DNA from 3 places in the Nesterenkonia sp. DZ6 genome. Region 2 is predicted to be linked to each of the others. Evidence: predicted binding sites of a transcription regulator. Region 2 holds the regulator's gene; each other region holds the start of a gene.
The links. Region 2 encodes HrcA, which represses chaperone genes, less so after heat shock. Its sites were predicted from a motif close to TTNGCACTCGNNNNNNNCGAGTGCNAA; they were not measured.
Positions count from the first base shown of each region.

Region 1: a site for HrcA is predicted at 5,144-5,170, ahead of groL (chaperonin GroEL). Genes of this name have one in related genera too.
Region 3: a site for HrcA is predicted at 4,896-4,922, ahead of groES (co-chaperone GroES). Genes of this name have one in related genera too.

Region 1 is NZ_JAJOYW010000002.1:556,365-563,350, reverse strand. It holds gene pcaH (protocatechuate 3,4-dioxygenase subunit beta) at 1-541, shown strand, start outside; gene pcaG (protocatechuate 3,4-dioxygenase subunit alpha) at 544-1,125, shown strand; gene LTH93_RS08300 (lyase family protein) at 1,149-2,573, shown strand; gene LTH93_RS08295 (alpha/beta fold hydrolase) at 2,566-3,417, shown strand; gene pcaC (4-carboxymuconolactone decarboxylase) at 3,410-3,796, shown strand; gene LTH93_RS08285 (lipid II:glycine glycyltransferase FemX) at 3,816-5,015, opposite strand; gene groL (chaperonin GroEL) at 5,365-6,986, shown strand, end outside.
Region 2 is NZ_JAJOYW010000001.1:286,026-293,011, reverse strand. It holds gene lepA (translation elongation factor 4) at 1-1,035, shown strand, start outside; gene hemW (radical SAM family heme chaperone HemW) at 1,039-2,325, shown strand; gene LTH93_RS01340 (DUF4870 domain-containing protein) at 2,385-2,816, opposite strand; gene LTH93_RS01335 (DUF3097 domain-containing protein) at 2,984-3,874, opposite strand; gene hrcA (heat-inducible transcriptional repressor HrcA) at 3,943-4,968, shown strand; gene dnaJ (molecular chaperone DnaJ) at 4,981-6,105, shown strand; gene LTH93_RS01320 (16S rRNA (uracil(1498)-N(3))-methyltransferase) at 6,122-6,986, shown strand, end outside.
Region 3 is NZ_JAJOYW010000002.1:314,720-321,705, forward strand. It holds gene gluQRS (tRNA glutamyl-Q(34) synthetase GluQRS) at 1-534, opposite strand, end outside; tRNA gene LTH93_RS07085 (tRNA-Ser) at 676-760, shown strand; gene LTH93_RS07090 (hypothetical protein) at 906-1,421, shown strand; gene LTH93_RS07095 (GuaB3 family IMP dehydrogenase-related protein) at 2,122-3,264, opposite strand; gene guaB (IMP dehydrogenase) at 3,278-4,816, opposite strand; gene groES (co-chaperone GroES) at 5,158-5,454, shown strand; gene groL (chaperonin GroEL) at 5,528-6,986, shown strand, end outside.

The DNA of each region.
Region 1 (6,986 bases), on a different contig from region 2:
GGCGGACCTGACCATCGCGCACAACGGCGAGCCCATCGGTGAACGGATCATCGTGACCGGCCGGGTCCTCGACGGTGAGGGCCGCGCCGTCGCCGGCCAGCTCGTGGAGATGTGGCAGGCCAACGCCGCCGGGCGCTATATGCACAAGCGCGACCAGCACCCCGCCCCGCTGGATCCCAACTTCACCGGTGTCGGGCGCACGCTGACCGGCCCCCATGGGGAATACAGCTTCACCACGATCAAACCTGCGCCCTATCCATGGAAGAACCACCACAACGCCTGGCGCTCGGCCCATATCCACTTCTCGCTCTTCGGCACCGACTTCACCCAGCGCATCGTGACCCAGATGTACTTCCCCGGGGACCCGATCTTCGATCTGGACCCGATCTACCAGTCCATCACCGACCAGGCCGCCCGCGATCGCCTGGTCGCCACCTACGACCACTCGGTCTCCCAGCATGAATGGAACACCGGTTACCGTTGGGACATCGTCCTTTCCGGAAGCAACCGCACCTGGGCCGAGCAGGAGGAGGAGCACTGAACATGAAACTCACCCCCACCCCCGCCCAGACCGTCGGACCCTTCTTCGGCTTCGCGCTGCCCTATCCAGGCGGGGAGGCACTCGTCGACCGCTCGCACCCGGGAGCCGTGCGGCTGCACGGGACGGTCTACGACGGCGACGGCGTGCCCGTGCCCGATGCGCTCCTGGAGATCTGGCAGCCGGATGAGCACGGGGCGATCTCGCGGCAGCCAGGGTCTCTGCACCGCGACGGCTACACCTTCACCGGGTGGGGCCGCGCCGCCGTCGACGGCGTGGGCCATTACTCCTTCACGACGGTGGAACCGGGCAGCACCGGCGCCGGCGTCGCACCCTATGTCCTGGTCACGATCTTCGCTCGCGGGCTCATGGATCGGCTCTTCACCCGGGCCTATCTGCCCGCCGACGCCGCCGCCCTCGAGCAGGACGCGCTACTGAGCTCGGTGTCTGAGGATCGCCGCCACACCTTGATGGCCGCCCGGGAGTCCGATGGCAGCCTGCGCTTCGACATCCACCTTCAGGGCGCAGACGAGACCGTGTTCCTGACCTACCCCAACACCCCGCAGTTCACCGGCCCGGTGGAGTGATCGACAGGAGCGTGCCGCCAGCCATGACCGGACCCTACGGAATCCTCAGCCCGGTGTGGGCAGGCACCGCGACGGCGCAGCTGATGTCCGAGGAGTCCATCCTGCGGGCGATGCTGCGCGTCGAAGCGTCCTGGGCCCAGGCGCTCGCCGATGCCGGCGAGGCCCCTGCCGCCAGTGCCGCGGCCATCGTGGCGATCAGCGAGGACCCCGCGCGGGCCGGCCTCAGCGTCGAGGAGATCGCGTCGCAGAGTCCCGGCGGCGGGAACCCGGTGATCCCGATGCTGGCCGCCGTGCGCCGCGCCCTGGTCGAGGCCGGTGAATCCGATGCTGCGCTGCACCGGGGAGCCACCAGCCAGGACATCCTCGACACGGCGCTGATGCTGCTGTGCCGCGAGTCCGTTGCGGCTCTCTTGAGCGACGCGCGCCGGGCAGGAACAGCGCTGAGCAGGCTCAGCCAAGAACACCGGAACTCCGTCTGCGTGGCCCGCTCGCTGACCCAGCACGCGCTGCCGACCACGTTCGGGCTGCGCTGCGCCGGCTGGCTCGATGGGCTGACCCAGGCGATCCAGCGGCTGGAGCTGGCCGCGGCGAAGCTGCCGCTGCAGTGGGGCGGAGCCGTGGGCACCCAGGCCTCGCTCAGTGACTCACTCGGGCCGCAGCGAGCCGCCGCGCTGACCACCGATCTTGCGGCCCGCCTGGGACTGCGTGCGATGCCGCGACCTTGGCACACCCAGCGTCAGATGATCCTTGAGCTCGCCGCAGCGCTCGCCGGCCTGCTCGCGACGCTGGGAAAGGCCGCGGGAGATGTGCTCACCCTGCAGCGTCCTGAGGTCGCCGAGCTGCGCGAACCCACGGTGCCTGGCCGCGGCGGCTCCTCGGCGATGCCGCAGAAGCAGAACCCGGTGCTCTCCACCCTGATCCGCTCGGCGGCCCTGGCTGGTCCGGGGCAGCTGAGCACGCTCTACCTGGCCGCGGCCACGGCAGAGGATGAACGCCCGGCGGGCGGCTGGCATGCCGAATGGCCGAGCCTGGTCGAGCTGGCCCGGCTCAGCGGCGGTGCCGCCACCCGCGCCGCCGAGCTGTTCGAGGGCCTCGTGGTGGACCCCGGGGCCATGGCGGTGAATCTGCGACTCAGCGGCGACGCCGTGCTGAGCGAGCGGCTCATGGCGCGCCTGGGCAGCTCCTTCCCCGGGGGCAGGCAGGCGCTGCAGGATGTGGTGCGGCGCAGCGCCGTCGAGCGCGTCGGCCTGCGCGGCCTGCTGGAGGAGCATCTCGGTGATTCGATCGCTCCAGCGGATCTCGATCGGCTGCTCGACCCGCACCGGTACCTGGGTCGGGCCCAAGAGTTCATCGATGCCGCCGTCGATGAGTTCAACCAGCAGGACTTCAACCAGCAGGACTTCAACCAGACTGCCGCGCAGCCGGAAGGACCCACCGACCATGCCTGAGCCAACTGTGTCTGAGCCGACGGCGTCTGAGTCAGGGACCGCACTGACTCTCACCCCGCAGCTGCTCTCCGGATCCGTGCAGGATCTCGCCGCCGGGACCCGCCCGGTGCTGGTGCTGGGGCCTTCCCTGGGGACCAGCGTCGCCGTCCTCTGGGAGGGTGCTGTGCCGCATCTCCAGGAGGCCTTCACCGTCATCGGCTGGGACCTGCCGGGCCACGGCGACGCGCAGCCCCATCCCGAGCCCTTCGAGATCACCGACCTCGCCGACGCCGTGGAGCACCTGGTCGCTGAGCTCGCCAGGTCCCACGGGATGCCTGCGGATCTTCCGGTCTACGCCGCCGGGGTGTCCATCGCCGGCACCGTCAGCCTGACCCTGGCGCTGCGCCCGCAGACGCGGTTCACCCGGCTGGCAGCCCTGTGCACGGCCGCGAAGATCGGTGACCCGCAGATGTGGAGCGAACGCGCCGAGCTCGTCGCGCAGGCCGGAACCCCCACCATGGTCGAAGGCTCGGCCCAGCGCTGGTTCGCCCCGGGGTTCATGGCCCGGCATCCGGCCGTGGTCACCGGACTGCTGAGCTCGCTGCAGCACGCCGATCGACACTCCTATGCCCAGGCCTGTCGCGCCCTTGGCCGCTACGACCTCACCGCCGAGCTCTCCGGCGTCGCCCGCCCGCTGCTGGTGATCAGCGGGGAACAGGACCCGGTCTGCCCACCCTCGGCGGTCCGGGACCTCGCCGCGGCCCCGCACACGAGGACCGCAGTGCTCGACGGCGTCGCTCACCAGGCCCCAGCCGAAGCGCCCGAAGCCACCGCCCGACTGCTCAAGGAGTTCCTCGATGACTGATTCCAGCTACCAGGAGGGAATGAAGGTGCGCCGGGAGGTGCTCTCCGACGCCCACGTGGACCGCGCCGAGGCCCGCAAGGACACCTTCACCGAGGACTTCCAGGAACTGATCACCAACTACGCCTGGGGATCGATCTGGACCCGCCCCGGACTGGACCGGCCCACCCGATCGGTGATCACCCTCACCGCGCTGATCGCCGGCGGCTACTGGGAAGAGCTGGAGATGCACATCCGCGCGGCGCTGCGCAACGGGCTCACCGAGGATCAGATCAAAGAGGTGTTCCTGCAGTGCGCCATCTACTGCTCGGTGCCCGCGGCGAACACCGCGTTCAGCATCGGGCACCGAGTCCTGGAGGAAGAACGCACCAGCGGCGCCTGATCGCCCGCAGCGGTCCCGCTCAGCGGCGCGACATGTACAGGTTGAACGCTTTGGCCAGCAGCGGATTGACCGGGTAGTCCCATTCGCCGAGCGTCTGGACCACATCGGCGCCCATGGTCGTCTTGAACCGGGTGAGCCCGGCCAGCGGGTACTCAGGGTCCAGCGAGGGGCTGAGCCCGCCGAGGTCGAACCACTGGCAGCCTGCGGCCAGCGAGTCTTCGATCTGGCGCAGCTGCAGCGCGCGCGGGGCGTAGCGCTTGCGCTCCTCGGAGGAGGAGGCGCCGTAGACGTACCAGGCGAACTCTCCCTGCCGGACGTAGATCGCCGCGGCCAGGAGCTGATCCTCAAGATGCGCCAGGTAGAGGGTGCACTCGCTCAGCGGCGAGGCATTGAGCTCGCGGTACATGTCCTGGAAGTAGGAGAGCGGCCGGCCGGTGAAGTCATCACGGTCGGCGGTCTCCGCGTAGAGCGCGTGCCAGGCCGGGAGGTCTGACTCGTCGCCGACGCTGACGCTCAGCTCGGAGCGGGTGGACTTCTTGGTCTGCCGGCGGGAGGACTGATCCATGCGGGCCAGCACGCCATCGATGGGCAGGGTGGCGCCGGTCTCGTCGGTGAGTGGAATGCGGGCCTGGAACTGGGGCTGCCCGGCCTCGAAGTCGGTGCTCGGGGCGGGGGCCTTGAAGCCCAGTGCGCGCAGCTGCTGCTGCCACTGGGCGGCCTGGGCGGCGCCGGCCGGATCGACCTCGAGCGGGTCGAGTTCTTCAATGCTGGTGTTCTCGCCGGCGGCCAGCGCGCGGCGGACCTCCTTGGCCTCCCACCGGCGCAGCACCGAGGGCAGGCCCATGCGGATCAGGAATGCGCCGGAGGCCTTGAGATGGGCGAGCAGCGGCGGGAGCAGCTGCTCCAGATCAGCGGCCGGGTCCAGCACCGGGCCCTCGGCCAGATAGGCGAGCGTCTTGTTCCCGAGCAGCGGCACCGCCGCGGGGATCGGGAGCCGACGGAAGAGCACCAGCGTGGCGGCCACCGGGGCGGATTCGGCTCCGGCGCTGGCGTCGAAGACTCCGAGGCTCTGGGCCCGCCACTCCTTCTTCACCGCGGGCCAGCGCGGGTTCTGCAGGAACGATGCGGTCTTCTGGTCGGCCAGGAAGCTGGTGTGCTCCTCTGCGCTGATCGGGCGGACCTCGTACACGGCGGCAACGCCTGAATCTCTATGCTCCATCACGCCTCAAGGGTACCGTCTGGTTCCTGTGCGGCTGGGAGATCAGGTTCAGGGGCAGTTCCGCTCCGCCGTCCCAGCCCGGCCCTCCTGCGCGAGAGCGGCGGCACAATCTGCCATCGGCGCAGAGGTTTGCACTCGGTAGGGGAGAGTGCTAAAAATTGGTTTAGCACTCTCGTGTCGAGACTGCTAGAGGAACCTGAGCAGGTGAGGCCATATAGATGTTCCCGGTGACGCGGGGACGGCCGTCCGTCGCGGGCACCTGGAATGGTTCGACCCAGCAGACGCGAACACGTCTGACAGTCACACACCACGGCTTGAGACAAGCCGAGTCCAGGAAGGACACGCCACTATGGCAAAGACTATTGCATTCGATGAAGAGGCCCGCCGCGGCCTCGAGCGCGGACTGAACGTCCTCGCCGATGCCGTCAAGGTCACCTTGGGTCCCCGCGGCCGCAACGTCGTGCTGGAGAAGTCCTGGGGTGCACCCACGATCACCAACGACGGTGTCTCCATCGCCAAAGAGATCACCCTTGACGACCCCTACGAGAAGATCGGCGCCGAGCTGGTCAAGGAGGTCGCCAAGAAGACCGACGACGTCGCTGGCGACGGCACCACCACCGCCACCGTCCTCGCCCAGGCCCTGGTCAAGGAAGGCCTGCGCAACGTCGCAGCCGGCGCCGATCCGATGGCGCTCAAGCGCGGCATCGACCTCGCCGTGGAATCCGTCACCGCCGAGCTGTTCAAGTCCGCCAAGGAGATCGAGACCACGGAGCAGATCGCTGCCACCGCCTCCATCTCCGCCGGTGATACCCAGATCGGCGCCCTGATCGCTCAGGCGCTGGACAAGGTCGGCAAGGAAGGCGTCATCACCGTCGAGGAGTCCAACACCTTCGGTCTCGAGCTCGAGCTCACCGAGGGCATGCGCTTCGACAAGGGCTACCTCTCCGGCTACTTCGTCACCGACGCCGAGCGCCAGGAAGCAGTCCTGGAGGACCCCTATATCCTGATCGCCAACTCCAAGATCTCCTCGGTCAAGGACATCATCGGCGTCCTCGAGCAGGTCATGCAGTCCGGCAAGCCGCTGCTGGTCATCGCAGAGGACGTCGAGGGTGAGGCGCTGGCCGCACTGGTGGTCAACAAGCTCAAGGGCACCTTCAAGTCAGTGGCCGTCAAGGCCCCCGGCTTCGGTGACCGTCGCAAGGCCATGCTGGCCGACATCGCCATCCTCACCGGTGGTCAGGTCATCGCCGAAGAGGTCGGCCTGAAGCTGGAGAACACCACTCTGGAGCTGCTCGGCACCGCTCGCAAGGTCGTCGTCACCAAGGACGAGACCACCATCGTCGAAGGTGCCGGCGAAGCCGACGAGATCTCGGGCCGCGTGGCCCAGATCAAGGCCGAGATCGAGAACTCCGACTCGGACTACGATCGCGAGAAGCTCCAGGAGCGTCTTGCCAAGCTCGCCGGAGGCGTGGCAGTCATCAAGGCCGGTGCCGCCACCGAGGTCGAGCTCAAGGAGCGCAAGCACCGCATCGAAGATGCCGTGCGCAACGCCAAGGCCGCTGTGGATGAGGGAATCGTCGCCGGCGGCGGCGTGGCCCTGATCCAGGCCGGCGCCCGCGCCTTCGCGACCCTGCAGCTCAGCGGAGACGAGGCCACCGGCGCGAACATCGTGAAGTTCGCCGTGGAGGCCCCGCTGAAGCAGATCGCCATCAACGCCGGCATGGAAGCCGGCGTGGTGGCCGAGAAGGTCCGCGGACTCCCCGATGGTCACGGCCTCAACGCCGCCACCGGTGTCTACGAGAACCTGCTCGAAGCAGGCGTCAACGATCCGGTGAAGGTGACCCGCTCTGCACTGCAGAACGCCGCCTCCATCGCGTCGCTGTTCCTCACCACCGAGGCCGTCGTCGCCGAAAAGCCGGAGAAGCACTCGGCCGGCGCCGGCGCCGAGGGCATGGACCCGATGGGCGGCAT
Region 2 (6,986 bases):
TCCAAGGTCGGTGACACCGTCACCGCCCAGAACCGGCCCGCCGCGGAGATCATCGGCGGCTACGACGACCCCAGCCCGATGGTCTTCTCCGGGCTCTTCCCGCTTGACGGCTCCGACTTCCCGGTGCTGCGCGAGGCCCTGGAGAAGCTGCAGCTCAACGATGCCGCACTGAACTTCGAGCCGGAGACCTCCACCGCGCTGGGCTTCGGCTTCCGCGTGGGCTTCCTGGGCCTGCTCCACCTGGAGATCACCCGGGAACGGCTCGAGACCGAGTACAACCTGGATCTGATCTCCACCGCTCCCAACGTGGTCTACGAGGTCACCGCCGAGGACGGCGAGATCCATCGGGTGACCAACCCCTCGGAGTTCCCCGAGGGCAAGGTCAGCGAGATCCGCGAACCGATCGTGGACGCCACGGTCATCGTCCCCGCCGAGTTCATCGGCCCGGTCATGGAGCTCTGCCAGTCCCGGCGCGGCACCATGGAAGGCATGGACTACCTCTCCGCCGAACGCGTGGAGATCCGCTACAAGATGCCGCTGGCCGAGATCGTCTTCGACTTCTTCGACCAGCTGAAGTCCCGCACCAAGGGCTACGCCTCGCTGAACTGGCAGGGCACCGGTCAGCAGGCCGCCGACCTGGTCAAGGTCGACATCCTGCTCCAGGGTGATCAGGTCGACGCGTTCTCCGCGATCACCCACCGCGACTCCGCCTACGCCTACGGGGTCAAGATGGCCTCCCGGCTGAAGGACCTGATCCCGCGCCAGCAGTTCGAGGTCCCGATCCAGGCCGCCATCGGCTCGCGGATCATCGCCCGCGAGAACATCCGCGCGATCCGCAAGGACGTGCTCTCCAAGTGCTACGGCGGCGACATCAGCCGCAAGCGCAAGCTGCTGGAGAAGCAGAAGGAGGGCAAGAAGCGGATGAAGATGGTCGGCACCGTGGAGGTGCCGCAGGAGGCCTTCATCGCCGCGCTGTCCTCGGACGAGGACGCCGGCAAGGACAAGGCCGGCAAAGAGAAGGCCGGGAAGAAGTAGGCGTTGCCCTCCACCCTTCCCCTCGGCGACCCGGTCCCCGCCGACGGCGGCTTTCCCGCCGCCGTGCAGCGGGCCCTGCCCGCCCGTGCCGAGGTGCCCCTCGGCCTCTACGTGCACATCCCGTTCTGCAGCGTGCGCTGCGGCTACTGCGACTTCAACACCTACACCGCCGAGGACCTCGGCCCCGGCGCCTCCCAGGTGTCCTACCCGGACACGCTGATCTCCGAGCTGGTCTTCGCCCGCTCAGTGCTCGACGCCATGGGTGCCCCGGAGCGCCCGTTCTCCACGGTGTTCTTCGGCGGCGGCACCCCGACGCTGCTGCCGCCCGAGGAGCTCGCCCGGATCCTCACCCGGGCCCGTGAGCTCTTTGGCTTCCGTCCGGACGCCGAGATCACCACCGAGGCCAATCCCGACACCATCACCGCTGCCACCGCGCAGGTCCTCGCCGAGGCCGGGTTCACCCGGCTGAGCCTGGGCATGCAGTCCGCCGTGCCGGAGGTGCTCCGCACCCTGGACCGCACCCATGACCCGGCCAACGTGGAGCGCGCGGTCCAAGCCGCCCGCACCGCCGGCCTGCAGGTCAGCCTGGATCTGATCTCCGGCACGCCGGGGGAGAGCCTCGAAGACTGGCGCACCAGCCTGGACCACGCGGTCGCGCTGCGGCCGGACCACATCTCGGCCTATTCGCTGATCATCGAAGAGGGCACGGCGATGGCCGCCAAGATCAAGCGCGGCGTGCTGCCCGACATCGACCCCGATGATCAGGCAGACAAGTACCTGCTCACCGATCAGGTGCTCGGCGCCGCCGGGATGAGCTGGTACGAGGTCTCCAACTTCTCCACCAGTGCCGCGACCCGCTCGGAGCACAACCTGAACTACTGGGTGGACTCCGACTGGTGGGGCGCCGGGCCTGGCGCACACTCCCATGTGGCCGGACTGCGCTGGTGGAACGTGAAGCACCCCGCGGCCTATGCACAGCGGCTCTCCAGCGGCACCACCCCGGGCCACGGCCGGGAGCTGCTGGCGGATCAGGACAAGACCCTGGAGCACCTGATGCTGCGGGTGCGTCTGGCCGACGGGCTCGACGTCGCCGGGTACAACGCGCTGCCGGAGCTGCGCCGCAGCCAGGGCGAGAAGATCTCGCGGAAGAGCCTGCAGTCACTGGTGCATGACGGGCTGATCGACGACGACGCCGCGGAGCCCAGCACCGCTCATCCGCAGGGCCGAGCGGTGCTCACCCTGCGCGGACGGCTGCTGGCCGATGCCGTGACCCGCCGACTGGCGCCCTGACCGAAGGCCGGGTGCTCGGTTGAGCAGGCGGCGATGCCCAGCGGATCAGCTGAGGATTCTCAGTGGATCAGGCGAAGGTTCAAGGGGTACCGGTAGGGGCGGCCCTTGTTGCACTGGATGCCGGCCACGAGCCCAGAGATGGTCATCGTGACCCAGATCAGCACCGCGAGGAGGCCGAAGACCCAACCGATGGCCGGGATCAGGGCAAGGATGTAGCAGGCCAGCATCACTGCGGTCAGCGGAAGCGTGAAGTTCAGCGCCTCTTTGGACTCCTGGGCGGTGAACGGGCCGCGGTCGCGGTAGACCAGATACACCGCGAGGGCGGGGAAGCAGCCGATGAGCGCGCCGAAGTGCGACAACGTGGCCCAGCGTCGATCCTCTGCCGGGGTCAGCGCCGCGGCGGCAGCGGAGGAACCCTTCAGGCGTGCAGAAGAATCCGTTCGAGCATCCTGCCCCGACCGGTCACCCTGGGGTTTCTGATTATGCTCCACTGCACCTCCGTGTCTGCGATGCCACCCTTGCGGCACCTGGCCGTTCCCGATTCGAATTCTACCCAATCGCCCTGGACATCGACTGGCCGACGGAGGCGTGTCGGAGTCCGGATTCTGCGCGCTGCGCCTGTGTGCCCGGACCCGGTGGTCTCGCTCGGTTCCTAAGTTCAGTGCTCCACCGTGACGAAGTCGATCAGCTCCTCCACCCGACCGAGCAGCGAGGGCTCGAGATCCGCGTAGCTGCTGACCTGGCCGAGGATCCGTTTCCACCCGTGCGCGATGTCACGCTGGTTCGCATGCGGCCAGCCCAGCGCCTGCAGCGTGCCGACCTTGATGTCCTGACTGCGCGGGATGTCCGGCCAGCGCTTCAGCCCGAAGAGATGCGGCTTCACGGCCTGCCAGACATCCACATAGGGATGGCCCAGGACAGCGATGTTGCCCTGTGCGCCGCGCTGCTGCATGACCTCGCGGGCGATGCGCGACTCCTTGGAGCCGGGGACCAGGTGATCCAGCAGCACTCCGACCCGACGCCGGGGTCCCGGCCCGAACGCGCGGATCGCGCCGAGCAGGTCATCGGCGCCGTGCAGAGGCTCCACGACGATGCCTTCGATCCGCAGGTCCTCGCCCCAGACCTTCTCCACCAGCTCGGCGTCGTGGGTGCCCTCGACCCAGATCCGTGAGGCCCGGGCGACCCGCGCCGGCGCGTTCGCCACCGCCACCGAACCCGAGGCGGTGCGGGTGGGCTTCGCCGCGGCGGCCCGCGGGGTGGGGGGAGTCAGCTCCACCGGCTGGCCCTCATACAGGAAGCCGTGGCCCAGCGGGAAGGAGCGGACCTTGCCGCGCCGGTCCTCGAGACTCACCACATGGACACCGCCGGAGGCCTCCACCGAGATGATGGCGCCGACCCAGCCGGACTCCACCTCCTCGATCACGGCGCCGTAGTCGGCGGGCATCGCGGAGACCTTGCGGAGCTGGCTCTGACGGAGCCGGGAGAGGTCCTGGGCACCCCAGTTCGGGGTGGAGGAGGGACGCCAGTCGGGGAAGTGCGGAGCGCTCATGATCACCCATTGTAGAATTGGCACTTGTACTCGAAGAGTGCCAGAAGTTCAGGAGGCGCCAAGCTTACATGTCAGACACCCGTCGTCTGCAGGTTCTGCGTGCCATCGTGGAGGACTACGTCCAGACCCGGGAGCCGGTCGGATCCCGGGCCCTGGTGGAGCGCCATGACCTGGAGGTCTCGCCCGCCACGATCCGCAACGATATGGCCCACCTCGAGGAGGAGGGTCTGATCGCCGCCCCGCACACCTCTGCCGGGCGGATCCCCACCGACCTCGGCTACCGACGCTTCGTGGACAAGATCACCGAGGTCCGTCCGCTCTCGGCCGCCGAGCGGCGCGCCATGGACACCCTGCTCGAGACCGCCGATGACCACGACGCGATGCTCGAGCACACCGTGCGGCTGCTCGCGATGCTCACCAACCAGGTCGCCGTGATCCAGCATCCGCAGCGCTCCACCGCGAAGATCCGACATATCGACATCGTCTCGATGTCCTCGCACAAGGCGCTGGCCATCGTGATCCTCTCCTCCGGGAAGGTCGAGCAGCGCATGGTCACCCTCGCCGACGCGATCGGCGACGACTCGCTGCACCGGATCGCCCAGGTGCTCTCCACCGAACTGCATCAGCGCTCCATCTCTGCCCTGCCGCTGCCCACCGACACCCTGATCAGCCGGGTGGAGCCGGTGCTGCGGCCGTCCATGGCGATCATCGCCCAGGCGGTGGAGACGATCCTCGAGTCTTCCCGCGTGGATCGCATCATCATGGCCGGGACTGCTAACCTCGCCAGGTCGGGCCGCGACCTCGGTCCCTCCATCGGTCCCATTCTTGAGGCGCTCGAGGAACAAGTAGTGCTGCTTCGACTGTTGACAGAGATGGAGCAGGACCGACGCGGTCTCTCCATCCGCATCGGTCACGAGACCAGTCATGATTCGCTGATCGAGACCGCTGTCGTCGCAGCAGAGTATGGCTCCCAGGCGGGAGCCGAAGGTGCCAAGCTCGGCGTCGTCGGTCCGACCCGCATGGATTACGGCTCCACCATGTCCGCGGTGCGCGCAATGGCGCGCTACCTGTCCCGAATTCTCTCCGAAGGGTGAACGTCCTTGAAGATGACGACTGACTATTACGAAGCGCTCGGCGTCAGCCGCTCGGCGTCCACCGAAGAGATCAAGAAGGCCTACCGCAAACAGGCCCGCAAGCTTCACCCCGATGTGAACCCCTCCGAGGATGCCGCCGAGCAGTTCAAGGCGCTCGGCCGCGCCTACGAGGTGCTCTCCGACCCGCAGAAGCGGCAGAACTACGACGCCACCGGCGATGAGAACGGCCGCTCCGGATTCCCCGGCGGCGGAGCAGGCGGCGCCGGCTTCGGCGGCTTCGGCGACATCTTCGAGACCTTCTTCGGCGGGGGAGGCGGAGGCCCCGCCTCACGCACCCGCCGTGGCCAGGATTCGCTGATCCGGGTCCGCATCGACCTGCGCGACGCCGTGTTCGGCACCACCAAGGAGGTGGAGCTGGAGACCGCCGTGACCTGCACGGTCTGCGACGGCTCCTGCACCCGCAAGGGCACCTCGCCCACCACCTGCCCTGACTGTCACGGCCAGGGCCAGGTCCAGCGGCCGATGCGCTCGATCCTGGGCACCGTCATCCAGACCCAGACCTGCGCCCGCTGCGCCGGCTTCGGCAACATCATCGAGGACCCCTGCCAGGAGTGCGACGGCCAGGGTCGGGTGCGCGAGCGCAAGTCCCTGAAGGTCAAGGTCCCGGCAGGCGTGGACCGGGGCAACCGGATCCACCTGGCCGGCGAGGGCGAGGCCGGACTGGCCGGCGGCCCCTCCGGAGACCTGTTCATCGAGGTCGAGGTCAAGCAGCACGAGGTCTTCACCCGCCGCGGCAACGACCTGCACGCCACGGTCTCGATCCCGATGACCGCGGCCGCCCTGGGCACCACGGTCGACCTGGACACCTTCGACGGCGCCGAGGAGCTCACCGTGAAGCCGGGCACCCAGTCCGGTGAGGTGCTCACGCTCAAGGAGCGCGGGGTGACCCACCTGCGCGGCGGCGGTCGCGGCGCGCTGAAGGTGCACCTGAAGGTCGAGACCCCCACCAAGGTCTCCGACCGCGAGGCCCAGCTGCTGCGCGAACTCGCCCTCGAGCGCGGTGAGGAGCGCGGGGAGTCCACCACCGAACACCGTGGCGTCTTCGCCAAGCTTCGCGAACGCTGGGACGCGCTCTAGAGATGCGCGATCTGAGATGACGGCACCGCTGTTCCACCTCGACCCGGGTGCGCTGGACGACGCGGCCGTGGCCGAGGTGGTCACGCTCACCGGCGCGGAGGGCCACCATGCCGCCACCGTGATGCGGCTGCAGCCCGGCGAGCCGGTGCTGCTCTCCGACACGGTGGGGCGGCGCGCCGAAGGCCGCGTCCGCTCCGCCGGAGGCGGGCAGCTCGAGGTGGAGATCCTCGCCGTGATCGAGGAGCCGGTGCCGCTGCCCCGGCTGGTGCTGGTCCAGGCGCTTGCCAAGGACCGCCGCGACCTGCAGGGCGTGGAGTCCGCCACCGAGCTCGGCGTGGACGCGGTGATCCCCTGGCAGGCCGAACGCTCAGTGGCCCGCTGGAAGGCCGGCCGCGAGACCAAGAAGCACGCCGAGTGGGTCGCCCTGGTGACGACCGCGGCCAAACAGACCCGACGCACCACCATCCCCGAGGTGCGCCCGCTGCAGAGCACCGCCGGCTACCTCACGGCGATCCGGTCCGCGGGCGCCGAGGTCGGCGTCGTCGTGCTGCATGAGACCGACGAGACCTCGCTGGCCCAGGCCATCGCCGCGCTGCAGAAGCCCGCACGCAAGGATCCGACGCTGAAGGATCCGACGCTGAAGGATCCGATGCAGCAGGATTCCACGCACCAGCTGCAGGAGCTGCACGTGGTCGTCGGTCCGGAGGGCGGGATCAGCGACCGCGAGATCGAGCTGCTCACCGGCGCCGGAGCGCAGGTCGCCCGGCTCGGCCCCACCGTGCTGCGCTCCTCCACCGCCGGTCCCGCGGCGCTGGCCGCCGCGCAGCTGCTGCTGGGCCGCTGGGACTGGGGTGCTGAGACTGGTCAGCCTGAGCAGACCG
Region 3 (6,986 bases), on a different contig from region 2:
CACGAAGTCATCGACCTCGGTGGTGATCCGGCCCAGCAGCACGTCTTCGACGGAGAACCGCGTGGCCGCGCCGGTCTCGGAGCGGGGTGCGCGCAGCCGCACCGCCGCGGGACGCTCCGCTCGACGGCGCCGCCGCTCCTCCTGGCTCAGGTAGCGGCAGGTGCCCGGATAGGTTCCGGTCGGCGCGTGCGGGGCGCGCGCCGCCTCGTGGATCTCGCGGCGCGAGCAGAAGCATTCATAGGTCAGCTCGGCATGTTGCAGCTGCCCGATCGCTGCGCCGTAGAGGTCCATCCGTTCGGACTGACGGGTCCGATCGGCGCCATCCTGCGCGTCGAAGGTCAGCCCCATGGCCTGGAGGTCATCGAACTGCTGGTCCTCGGAGCCCGCCACCGTGCGGGCAAGATCGAGATCTTCGAAGCGCAGCAGGAAGGCCCGTTCGGTGGACCGCGCGAAGAGCCAGGCGAGCATCCCGGTGCGCAGGTTGCCCAGATGCAGCTCTCCCGAGGGGCTTGGTGCGTAGCGTCCAGCGGGCATCGTCCTCGCCTTTCCTCAGGTCAGATCTTGGCAGTGATCCATCCTACGGGGGCTCGATGTGCATTCTGCGCTGGTTCTCCGCTAGTATGAAGTCTGCTCTCGAGGGCCGCGCCGATCAGGCAGGCCAGCGGGACGCAGCCAGGAGGATTCGCCTAGCGGCCTATGGCGCACGCTTGGAACGCGTGTTGGGTTCACGCCCTCGGGGGTTCAAATCCCCCATCCTCCGCCGACAGAAGCCCGTCAGCCTGATAAACCAGGCTGACGGGCTTCTTCGTGTCCGGTGGCTCCGTGAGCTTCGGGCCCAGGGTAGCGTTGGCATGCGCAGCCTGCGGCCTCTGCCGAGGGCACCATCACTCACCCCTGGAGGGGTCATGCACAAGACAGTTGTTGCCGGGACCGGCTTCCTGGCAGCCCTGGCCCTGATCAGCTGCGCCGGAGCATCTGAGGAATCCGTGGAGCCGAGCGAGGCGTCAACATCTATGCCAACGGTCACGGCAGAGCCGGAGCCGGAACAGAGCCCCGCGACGGACGCGCCGGAGGATGCGTGGCTGGCCGAGGCCCGTGATTCATACCTGGACGACCTCGAAGCATGGCACCGTGAGTACTCCGGTGCCGGCTGCGTGGCCCACGAGCCCCAGTGCCGCGATCTCTTTGCCGAGGGCCTGCCGCTGATGGCCGACTACAGCTATTGGGTCCGCAATCAGACGGAGGGCCTCCCGGAGTACGTTCCGGCGTCCTACTCCGCAGATCTCGCGGCAGCCACTCGAGCGCTGGTGTCCTGGTCCTACGCCTGCCCCGATGACGAGGACTGTGCGGAGATCGCCCAGGATGCCGAATCACGCTCACTCGAGGTGATCACGGCAACCTCGGACTGGGCGGCGAAGTAGTTCTCCACGTCGGCCTCCGGGGTCGGCGTGCTGGCAAGCCTCAGCGACCGAAGAGCCGGCTGAAGAACCCGCCGGACGGGGCAGGCTCATGTCCGGGGCACCGCTGGGTGGCGCTGACCCCGCGCATCACTTGATCCACATGCTGGCCGCATCCGGCCCAGGTGGTCTTTCCGCAGGTCTTGCAGGTCACAGCTCGGCACATGGTGGCTCCTTCAGTGGGGTGGACGACAAGACAAGTATACCCCCCGGGGTATACGTGGCGAACCACCGACGTCGCGCAACGACGCGACCCCCCACATTGCCGCAGGCCATCTCCGCTTGCGGGCTTCCTGGTCTGCAGCACGCCGTGCACAGGACCCCGTTGGGATTCCCGATGGTCTCGGAGCCACTGGGCGCAGGTCGGGGCGCCGACCACGTGCGCCGATGAGACCCTGCCACAGGGGGCGCCGAGCTCACCGCTGGACGGCGGCGAGACCATCGGAGACCGAGGGGTCAGCTGCACCGCGAACCGGTACACCCGGAACCAGGAGCCCGGAGACCCCTTCGGTCCCGGGGAAGAGTCCGGCAGCTGCTGAGCTGACGCGGAAGAGATCGCGGCGCTGTGCGATGTCGTGGAGCTTCAGCCCTGCGACACCCCGACAGCCCTGCGACAGACCGAGTGCGGTCCGGCGCGAGCGCACGGGGCGTGCCTGCCGTGCGGTCAGCGGGTCTGCTGGCCCATCGGAGAGACGATCGCGTCCACGCGCTGGAAGGACTTCAGGTCCACGTAGCCGGTGGAGGCCATCGCGTGGCGCAGGCCGCCCATCAGGTTCGAGGAGCCGTCGGTGTGGTGGGCGGGTCCCCAGAGCACCTCCTGCAGCGGCGCCACGGTCCCGACCCGGGTGCGGTGTCCGCGCGGGAAGTCCTGGTGCACGGCTTCGAGCCCCCAGTGCCAGCCCTGACCCGGTGCCTCTTCGGCGCGAGCCAGCGTGGTCCCGAGCATCACGGCGTCGGCGCCCATCGCGAGGGCCTTGACCAGATCCCCGGAGGAGCCCATGCCGCCGTCGGCGATGACGTGGACGTAGCGGCCGCCGGATTCATCCAGGTAGTCCCGGCGTGCGGCGGCGATGTCGCTGATGGCGGTGGCCATCGGCACCCGGATGCCCATGGCGCGGCGGGTGGTGGTGGCTGCTCCGCCCCCGAAGCCCACCAGCACGCCGGCGGCACCGGTGCGCATCAGGTGCAGCGCGGGGGTGTACCCGGCGGCCCCGCCGACGATGACCGGCACGTCGAGCTCGTAGATGAACTCCTTGAGGTTCAGCGGGTCACCGTTCTGAGCGACATGCTCGGCAGAGACGGTGGTGCCGCGGATGACGAACATGTCCACACCGGCCTCGACGACCGTGCGGTAGAACTCCTGCGTGCGCTGCGGAGTCAGCGAGCCTGACACGACGACGCCGGCCTCGCGGATCTCGGCCAGCCGTGCGGTGATCAGCTCGGCCTTGATCGGCTCGGCATAGAGCTGCTGCAGCCGGCGGGTGTTGTCCGCGGAGACCTCGTCGGCGCCCAGCGCTGCGATCTCGGCGAGCACCGGTTCCGGGTCCTCATAGCGGGTCCACAGACCTTCGAGGTTGAGGACACCGAGGCCGCCCTGCTTGCCCAGCTCGATGGCCGTGGCCGGTGACATCACCGAGTCCATCGGGGCGCCGATCACTGGCATGGAGAAGGTGTACGCGTCGATGCGCCAGTCCAGACTCACGTCTGCGGGGCTGCGAGTACGTCGGTTCGGGACGATGGCGACATCGTCCAGAGCCCAGGCTCGGCGGCCGTTCTTGGCCAGGCCGATGGGGATCTCGTTGCTCAAAGCTGCTCCTTTACTAGCGCCGGTAGTTCGGCGCTTCCACCGTCATCATGATGTCATGCGGGTGCGATTCCTTGAGTCCGGCGGAGGTGATCCGCACGAACTTGCCCTTGTACTTCAACTCGTCGATGGTGTGCGCGCCCACATAGAACATGGTCTGCCGCAGACCGCCGGTGAGCTGGTGGAACACCACCTCGAGCGGGCCGCGGTAGGGCACCTGCCCCTCGATGCCCTCGGGGATGAGCTTCTCGTCGGTGGGGACGTCGGCCTGGAAGTAGCGGTCCTTGGAGAAGGAGGTGTTCTTCCCTCGGGTCTGCATCGCTCCCATGGAGCCCATGCCGCGGTAGGCCTTGAACTGCTTGCCGTTGTAGAAGACGAGGTCTCCGGGGGACTCCGCGGAGCCTGCCAGCAGCGACCCGAGCATCACCGAGTCGGCCCCGGCGACCAGCGCCTTGCCGATGTCCCCGGAGTGCTGCAGGCCGCCGTCGGCGATCACCGGCACGCCGGCGGGGATGGCGGCCTTTGAGGCTTCGTAGATGGCGGTGATCTGGGGAACCCCGACGCCGGCGACGATGCGCGTGGTGCAGATGGAGCCCGGTCCGACGCCGACCTTGACCGCGTCGGCTCCGGCGTCGATGATCGCCTGGGCCGCCTCGCGGGTGGCCGCCTGGCCGCCGATGACGTCCACGCCGGCCGCGGCCGGTTCCGCCTTGAGCCGCGCGATCATGTCCAGCACGCCGCGGGTGTGGCCGTTGGCGGTGTCCACGACCAGGGCGTCGACCCCGGCGTCGATCAGGGTCATGGCGCGCTCGAAGCCCTCGCCGAAGAAGCCCACGGCCGCGCCGACGCGCAGCCGGCCCTCCTCATCCTTGGTGGCCTGCGGGTAGCGGTCGGCCTTGTCGAAGTCCTTGATCGTGATCAGGCCCTGGAGCACGCCGTGGTCATCGACCAGCGGCAGCTTCTCGACCCGGTGCTCGGAGAAGATCCGCAGCACCTCTTCGTTGGGAATCCCCACATGGGCGGTGATCAGCGGCTGCGGGGTCATCTTCTCGTAGACCTTGGTGGTCAGGTACTGCTCGCGCGGGATGAACCGGGTGTCGCGGTTGGTGATGATGCCCAGCAGCTTGGACTCGCCGTCGACCACCGGCAGCCCGGAGACCCGGAAGTGGGCACAGAGCTCATCGAGGTCGGCGATGGTCGCGTCCGGGGTGATCGTCACCGGATCGCTGATCATGCCGGACTCGGAGCGCTTGACCTTGTCCACCTGCCGGGCCTGGTCCTCGATGGAGAGGTTCCGGTGCAGGATCCCGATGCCGCCCTGGCGCGCCATGGCGATGGCCATCGGCGCCTCGGTGACGGTGTCCATCGCGGCCGAGGCCACCGGGGACTGCAGCACGATGTTGCGGGAGAAGCGAGTCGCGGTATCCGCTTCGGAGGGGATCACGTCGGTCGCGCCGGGGAGCAGCAGGACGTCGTCGTAGGTCAGTCCGACGAAGCCGAAGGGATCATGCTCCGCAGCGCCGGCCGCGCTCGTCTGCTGATGAGTTTCAGTCACGGTGGTGCCTCTCGGGGTCAAAAGCGGGTGGCTCAGCGACAAGTCTACGTCCCGTCCACGTCCGCCCGGAGCCAAAGGCTTAGCACTCTGCTTGACCGAGTGCTAAGCCCGTCTATAAAGTTTCACCTAGCACTCGAGACCCTCGGGTGCCAGCTTGTCCGCGGGTCGTCAACCCGCGGATATCAGCCTGACGGGGCACCATCCGGCACCGCGACGACGGTTGGCCACTCCCAAGGCGTGCGACAGATTTCGGCTCGTCGAGCACCCCGGAAGCACCGGGAGGCTCTGCACGGGCCTGTGCTGATAAACCGAATCCACACCACGCAAAGGAGAGTACTGACGTGTCAGTCTCTATCAAGCCTCTCGAGGATCGCATCGTTGTTCGCCCCCTGGAAGCAGAGCAGACCACCGCTTCCGGTCTGGTCATCCCCGACACCGCCAAGGAGAAGCCCCAGGAGGGCAAGGTCGTCGCCGTGGGCCCAGGTCGCTTCGACGAAAAGGGCAAGCGCATCCCGGTTGACGTCTCCGAGGGCGACGTCGTCATCTACTCCAAGTTCGGCGGCACCGAGGTCAAGGTCAGCGGCGACGAGTACCTCGTGCTCAACGCCCGCGACGTCCTCGCCATCATCGAGAAGTAAGAACGGATTGCTGAAGGCTCTTCACAGACCTCATCACGATCCGATTCTCACACTCTCAAAGGAGCAGTAACCCATGGCAAAGCAGCTTGAATTCAGTGATGCTGCACGCCGCGCTCTGGAAGCCGGCATCGATAAGCTTGCAGACACGGTCAAGGTCACGCTCGGCCCGAAAGGCCGCAATGTAGTCCTGGACAAGTCCTGGGGCGCACCGACCATCACCAACGACGGCGTCACCATCGCCCGTGAGGTGGAGGTCGAAGACCCGTACGAGAACCTTGGCGTGCAGCTGGCCAAGGAAGTCGCCACCAAGACCAACGACGTCGCAGGCGACGGCACCACCACCGCAACGGTCCTCGCCCAGGCTCTGGTCAAGGAAGGCCTGCGCAATGTGGCCGCCGGCGCGGCACCGAGTGAGATCAAGCGCGGCATCGAGACCTCGGTCGCCGCCGTGACCCGCCGACTCCGCGAGAACGCTCGCGAGGTCGAGGGCCAGCAGGTCGCCAACGTGGCCGCGATCTCCGCGCAGAACGACGAGGTCGGTGAACTCCTGGCGCGTGCATTCGACGCCGTGGGCACCGACGGTGTGATCACCATCGAAGAGGGGTCCTCGACCTCCACCGAGCTGGAGATCACCGAGGGCATGCAGTTCGACAAGGGCTACCTGTCCCCGCACTTCGTCACCGACCCCGAGCGCCAGGAAGCGATCCTCGAGGATCCGCTGATCCTGATCAACCAGGGCAAGATCTCCAACATGGCAGAGTTCCTGCCGGTGCTGGAGAAGGTCCTGCAGGCCAAGCGCCCGCTGTTCATCATCGCCGAGGACGTCGAGGGCGAGGCCCTCTCCACCCTGGTGGTCAACAAGCTGCGCGGCACGCTCAACGTGGTCGCGGTCAAGGCCCCCGGCTTCGGGGACCGCCGCAAGGCCATGCTCGAGGACATCGCCGTGCTCACCGGTGGACAGGTCATCTCTCCTGATCTGGGCCTGAAGCTCGATCAGGTGGATCTGGAATCACTGGGCACCGCACGTCGGGTGACCGTGACCAAGGACGCGACCACCCTCGTCGACGGCGCCGGGTCCAAGGAAGATGTGGACGCTCGCGCGGCCACCATCAAGGCCCAGGCCGACGCCTCTGACTCCGAGTGGGACCGTGAGAAGCTCCAGGAGCGTCTGGCGAAGCTCTCCGGCGGCATCGGCGTCATCAAGGTCGGCGCGGCCACCGAGGTGGAGCTCAAGGAGCGCAAGCACCGCATCGAAGATGCCGTCTCCTCCACCCGTGCGGCTCTCGAAGAGGGCATCGTGGCCGGCGGCGGCACTGCGCTGATCAACGCCCTCTCCGTGCTGGACGAGGACGAGGACGTGAAGGCGCTCTCCGGGGATGCCGCAGCTGCTGTGGGCATCGTCCGCCGCGCGCTGGTCCAGCCGCTGCGCTGGATCGCTCAGAACGCCGGAGAAGACGGCTTCGTCGTCGCCTCCAAGGTCTCTGAGATGGCGCCGAACCACGGCTTCAACGCCAAGACCGGTGTCTACGGCG